One region of the Mucilaginibacter sp. UYCu711 genome, then DNA from elsewhere that is predicted to be linked to it. Evidence: riboswitches for the same ligand, from Rfam matches in the RefSeq annotation. Region 1 holds a riboswitch; the other holds the start of a gene.
What was found. A riboswitch is a leader RNA that binds a small molecule or an ion and turns the genes downstream of it on or off. The one in region 1 is predicted to bind S-adenosylmethionine.

Region 1 (3,425 bases):
CGGCTGCGTTGTTTGTAACAGTGGCAGCCCGGTAGCCGCCGAAGCCAATTACCCCGTTGAACTAGTTACCGGCCCCGAGTTTTTAACCGGTAGTACCCGTATGAAAGCAGGCACCGGCCAAAAGCTTGTTTTAAACATGCTAACCACAACTGTAATGATACAGCTGGGTAAGGTAAAAGGCAACAAAATGGTCGATATGCAGCTATCAAACTATAAACTGGTAGACCGTGCCACCAAAATGGTAATGGCCGAAATCGGGGTAGATGAAGCAACTGCGGCAGAACTGTTAAAGAAAAATGATAGCGTAAGAAAAGCTGTAGACTATTATAATCAAAATAAATAAGCCGGACAGGCTTTTTGAATTTTGACTTTTTAATTTTGAATTGAAAGAATGCACGAGATAGAACCATATTATAAATGGCGGGATGACTATGTAGCATCAGAGGACGAATATTCGCCTTTTTATGCTACGCAGTATAATGAGTTTGAGTTTGATAAGCAGGTGTACAATTTCCTGCTGCACCCGCAGTGGGATTCGTTTGGGTCGAACACGCTGTACATGAAAGTACTTTATGCGGATTATGACCGTTCTTATGCCATCATAGAGTTTATTGGCGAATGGAACGATGCCATTAACAATGACATTATGCTGCTAAAGCGCGAGATATTGGAGCTGATGGTTGATAATGGCATTACGCAGTTTATCCTGATAGGCGAGAATGTGCTGAACTTTCACTCGTCCGACGATTGTTATTATGAGGAATGGTTCCAGGACGTGGAAGATGGCTGGATTGCCGGCATCAACTTCCGCGAGCATGTGATAGAAGAGTTTAAACGCAATAACATCGATTACTATATCAACTTCGGCGGCGAACTGGATGATTTGAACTGGCGGGCTTTAAAGCCGCTGCAATTGTTTAAGAAGGTAGAAGAGCAACTGATTAAACGGTTAAATTGAAACAATTGAAAAGTTTTGTAGTCCAATTGTAAATCAACTAACCTTTAATATACTAATCTCTGATCTTTATATTAAATTTGATATCAATTAATAACTATAATTAAAAATGGAAAACAATAATCCAAACTACGTTTACGAAAACGTAATGCAAATAACCGATGCCGATGCATCGCGTAAGTTTTTAGCTAATGTGTTTTTATGGATGTTTGTGGCTTTGGGCGTATCAACTTTTGCGGCCTATGCTTTTGCAAACACACCTGCATTATTGCAATTATTGGTTGATGAATCAACACATCAGTTAACCGTATTTGCTTATATAGCTATGTTTTCGCCTTTGGCATTTGTGCTTTTAATTCGCTTTGGCTTAAACAGCATATCTTACCCCATTTTAGGACTGGCATTTATTGCTTATGCAGCTTTAACAGGTATCAGTTTAAGCTTTATATTGCTTATTTACACAGCTGGTTCTGTTATCAGTGTGTTTTTAACCGCATCATTGTTATTTGGTGTTATGGCTATTGCCGGATATACCACGCACCAGGACTTAACTAAATTTGGTTCTATCATGATCATGCTGCTATTTGGTATCATCATAGCCAGCGTGGTAAATTTCTTTTTACATAGCACCGGTTTAGATGTAATTATATCTTACGTAGGCGTTGCAGTATTTGTAGGCTTAACTGCTTATGATGTGCAAAAGCTAAAACGTATTGGTGCCGGCCTTGAGTATGGCGATGCGTCAGCAAAAAAATATGCCTTGATGGGTGGATTAACCCTGTACCTTGATTTTATCAACTTGTTCCTGATGCTATTGCGCATTTTCGGCAGAAGAAGATAATACCTAATAATTTATTAAAAGCTGCCTCCAAAAAAGGCAGCTTTTTTTATTGCATACAGAGGAGATTCCTTAAGGATAACCTATTGCGCTTTACAACAATATTACGCATCTTTGCACTGCTTATAGAGAAAGACGGAGGGATTAGACCCTGCGATGTCTTAGCAACCTGTTACTTAACAAGGTGCTAAATTCTACTCAGTCTGCCTCAGGCAGACGGGACAGATAAGTGAAAGTCAATATCAACACCCGACTTTTTCGAAATAAGCCTTTATGTTGTAAGTTATATGTTGTGAGTTGTACGTTTGCGTCCTTTCTTTCAACTTTTAACTTTCAACCTGCAACTACTAATCTACAATGGATATAAAAGAAGAACTAAAAAAACGCATCCTCATTATTGACGGTGCAATGGGTACCATGATACAACGGTACCAGTTGACCGAGAAGGATTTTCGCGGAGAAAGATTTAAGGATCACCCAAGTGACCTGCAGGGAAATAATGACCTGTTGAATATTACGCGCCCCGATATCATCAAAGCTATTCATACCGAGTATATGGATGCTGGCGCGGATATCATCGAAACAAATACTTTTAGCACACAAGTAATTTCGCTGGCCGATTATCACCTGGAAGAACTGGCTTATGAGCTAAGTTATGAAGGTGCCCGTATAGCGCGTGAGGCCGCAGACGCATACACTTTAAAAACGCCGGACAAACCACGTTTTGTGGCCGGTGCCGTTGGGCCAACCAACCGTACTGCATCGCTGTCGCCTGATGTAAATGACCCGGGTTACCGTGCCGTTACTTTTGATGACCTGGCCAATGCATATTATGACCAGGTACGCGGCCTGGTTGATGGCGGGTCGGACGTGTTACTGATTGAAACGATTTTTGATACTTTAAATGCAAAGGCGGCATTATTTGCCGTTGACAGATATGCAAACGAAAGCGGCAAACATTTGCCTATAATGATATCAGGCACCATTACCGATGCATCGGGCCGTACCCTTTCGGGGCAAACGGTCGAGGCATTCTGGAACTCGGTAAGCCATGCTAACTTATTATCTGTAGGATTAAATTGTGCCCTGGGTGCAAAAGAAATGCGCCCGCATATCCAGGAGTTGTCTGAGAAAGCAAATGTGTTTATCTCGGCCTATCCAAATGCCGGCTTGCCAAACGAGTTTGGTCAGTATGATGAAACCGCGCATGAAACCGCGCACCAGGTTGACGACTTCATGAAGGCCGGCCTGGTAAACATTGTAGGTGGTTGCTGTGGTACCACGCCCGATCACATTAAATGTATTGGAGACAAAGCTGCTAAATATCCGCCGCGCCCGATACCGGAGGTTGCACCTTTTATGCGCTTAAGCGGATTGGAAGCTGTTACCATAACCCCCGAAAGCATTTTTGTTAACGTGGGCGAGCGTACCAACATTACAGGTTCGCCAAAATTCTCAAAGCTGATATTGGCCGAGAATTATGAAGAGGCCCTAACCGTTGCCCGCCAGCAGGTAGAAGGCGGTGCGCAGGTTATTGATATCAACATGGATGAGGGGATGATCGATTCGGAAGCCGTAATGGTGAAATTCCTGAATTTGGTCGCGTCCGAACCGGACATCTCTAAACTGCCG
Region 2 (3,425 bases), on a different contig from region 1:
TAATAGGGTCTGTTTCGGCAAAACCAAGATCCTGTGCCTGCTTTAATGCAGCATCATAATCCAGATTCTCTAAAAAACCTTTTGATAGGATGTAATTTGATGAGCCATTAAAAATACCGCTGATAGAGTGCAGCAGCTCGTTATCATAATACTCTTCCAGGTTACGGATAATAGGAATACTGCCGCAAACCGCGCCTTCATATAATAAGGAGGTGCCGTATTCTTCCTGTATCGCAATTAATTCGTTCAGGTGCAGGGCTATCATTTTTTTACTGGCCGATACTACATTCTTACCCGTTTTTAACGCGGTAGATACAATATCAAAAGCGGCCTCAGTATCGTTAATTAACTCGATGATGGTATTGATCTCGGGGTTATTTAACAGTTCGTTTTTATCGGTAGTAAAATAATGCTCGGGTAACGATCTTTTTTTAGACGCGTCTTTAATGGCGATCTTTTTTATTTCGAGGTTTAGATTTTTAGTTCTGATGATATCGTGTAATCCCTGGCCAACAACTCCGAAGCCAAAAAGGCCGATATTTAGTTTCTTGCTCATTATGCTATTTGCTGTAATTGGATGATCTTTCCTTTTACGTCTGTTTTAAAAAATGATGTGATAATATTAGTTAATGCTTCTGTTTCAATTAAAAATCCATCGTGCCCGTAGTACGAATCGAACTCGGCAAAGGCCGACTTAGGGATATGTTGGAATAAGTATTGTTGCTCCTCGATAGGGAATAACACATCCGACTTAATGCCAATAACCAGTGTGCGTGCTTTTATTAAACTTAACGCTTTTTCAATGCCACCACGGTTACGGCCCACGTTATGCGAGTCCATTGACTTGGTTAAGTACCAGTAACTATAAGCATTAAACCGGGCCACTAATTTCTCGCCCTGGTAATTTTGATAGCTGGCTGCTTTATAGTTGTCCACGGTAGCGTCGCCATCTTCCTGCTGGCTTATGCCATAGGTTTTATAGCCACGATAAGACAATAAGGCCATGCTGCGTGCAGCTTTAAGCCCCTTAGCACCACCTTTAGGGTTATGGTTATAGAAAGTCCTGTCGGCAGCTATTGCCAGGCGTTGCGATTCGTTAAAGGCAATGCCCCATGGCGAGTGTTTAGCGTTTGCGGCTATAATTATTAAATTCTTTATAAAATCGGGCTCAATAATAGCCCATTCCATAGCTTGCTGGCCGCCTAACGATCCGCCTATTAATGTATGGATGCAATCAATACCTAAATGCTTAGCCAATAATTGCTGCGATTTAACCATATCCCTAACCGTAACCTGCGGAAAAGCCAGGTAATAGGGCAGGCCTGTAGTTGGGTTAATGCTTAAAGGCCCGCTTGATCCATAAGCCGAACCCAGCATGTTGGCACAAACAATAAAATGCTCTTCAGGATTAAAATAGTCGTTATTGCCAAATAAGCCCTTCCACCAATCCAATACATCCGAGTTTGCTGTGAAGGCATGGCAAACCCAAACTACGTTGTCTTTATTTTTATTAAGTGTGCCGTAAGTATGGTAACCTAATTCCACTTCGGGCAGTACGTAGCCCGATTCTGTTTCGAAAGGTTGGTTAGATTTGTAGTATAGTGTATTCATTGTAAAGCTTTGTAATTGGTTTGCTGTTGAGGTTAATGTAAACGGATTGATAAACCGTTGACAGTACACGTATTTTCATGAAGCGAAAAGGGAACGTATTAACTGTAGATCAACAGCAGCGCATATAGCATATAATGCTATAACAGGTGGTTAAACCTTGAGCGGCCTTAAAAGATTTTTGGGAATGGGTGTTTGTTAAATTTTCCATGTTGTTAATTTATATTTCCCGGGATATTTACCGGGTAAGGAATTGGCACCTTCTCTAACTTCAGAGGGTTGCCAGCGGGTCACAGAGCCTAATCTCTCGCCGCTTCTTTATAAATCAAAACCGTATAAGGGAATTGATTATTAACAAGTATTACTACCTGATTATGCTGCAAATATAACGTGATAATTAGTTGAATTACAAATTTTATTTGTTTTTGAGTGATCAGGCCTGTATCAAACGGCTATTTATTGTCTTAAAAGCACCGTTATATTGGCATGTTTCGCCCTTACCAGGTGTAAAAAATTGCTTTAGTTTTGAGGATAAAAAAAATAAATATATGTCCGTAAAAAACATACTATTGGCACAATATGATCTGCATGGTGTATTGTATAATAATGTTATCGCCGGGATAAGTGACGAAGAATCGAACCAAACCGTAGCCGGAATGAAAAACACAGCAAAATGGATAGCCGGCCATATGCTATGGGATCAGGGCATACTTGCGAAAATTGGTGGCGTTAAGTTGGATATACCGTGGGCCTATCATTTTATGTCGAAAGAGGGCGCAACCGAAGATGACCTTAAAGCCCCCAAATGCGAACTGCCAACCTTGCAAATGATCCGGGATAAATGGCAGGAAATACTGCCCGTTATAAGAAACGGGTTAGAAGGTATTAGCAATGATCAGCTTGAACAACAAATTGATACAAGGCATCCTATGTATAAGTTTGATGATACATTAGCCGGTCTTTGGGCATACGCCAATCATCACCACGCTTATTCAATTGGTCAGCTTAGCATATTTAGGCGTGCTTTAGGCAAAGGTGCAATGCGTTACGCCAATGCCTGAGTCAAATCGGCAATTAAATCATCAATATGCTCTAAACCTACAGATACCCGCAGCAGGTTAAACGGCGTTTTAGTATCCGGGCCTTCAACTGTAGCGCGGTGTTCAATTAAACTTTCAACTCCGCCTAAGCTGGTTGCTTTGGTAAATAATTTTAGTCTATTTATAACCTTTCGAGCTTCTTCTTCACCGCCTTTTAAGCAAAAGGATAATACACCGCCAAAGCCTGTCATTTGTGCTTTAGCTACCTCATGGTTGGGGTGCGATGACAAGCCGGGATAAAGTACCTGCTCAACAGACGGATGGTTATCTAAAAACTCAGCCAACAACTGCGCGTTGTGCAAATGCCCCTTTATCCTATAAGGCAATGTTTTAATACTGCGCACCAGGTAATAGCAGTCCATAGGCGAGGGGATGGCGCCGCCCATGGTTTGTACGTTTCTTATCTTTTCCCACCAACCGTCATTCTTCGCGGTTATTAATGCACCGCCCATCAGGTCGCTATGCCCGCCGAAGTATTTGGTGGTAGAGTGCATTACCAGGTCGGCACCCAATGCTAATGGCTGCTGGCATATAGGCGTGGCAAAAGTATTATCGCATACAACTTTAATTTGATGCTGTTTTGCTAACGCGACGACCTTTTTAATATCAGTAACCTTTAATAACGGGTTAGATGGTGTCTCAATCCATATCACACCGGTATTGGGTTTAAGGTGTGCTTTTAAAACATCTGTATCATCAATATCAATAAAATCAAAC

Region 2: linked by a shared signal. The riboswitch ahead of ABIB50_RS15325 (homoserine O-acetyltransferase family protein) and the one ahead of metH (methionine synthase) in region 1 are both predicted to bind S-adenosylmethionine.

The regions. Positions count from the first base shown of each region.
Region 1 covers NZ_JBNPWM010000003.1:152,994-156,418, reverse strand. The annotation lists gene murQ (N-acetylmuramic acid 6-phosphate etherase) at 1-343, shown strand, start outside; gene ABIB50_RS07955 (hypothetical protein) at 392-958, shown strand; gene ABIB50_RS07950 (Bax inhibitor-1/YccA family protein) at 1,065-1,796, shown strand; SAM riboswitch class I at 1,914-2,025, shown strand; gene metH (methionine synthase) at 2,151-3,425, shown strand, end outside.
Region 2 covers NZ_JBNPWM010000006.1:389,264-392,688, reverse strand. The annotation lists gene ABIB50_RS15330 (homoserine dehydrogenase) at 1-556, opposite strand, end outside; gene ABIB50_RS15325 (homoserine O-acetyltransferase family protein) at 556-1,611, opposite strand; SAM riboswitch class I at 1,826-1,935, opposite strand; gene ABIB50_RS15320 (DinB family protein) at 2,157-2,669, shown strand; gene ABIB50_RS15315 (trans-sulfuration enzyme family protein) at 2,654-3,425, opposite strand, start outside.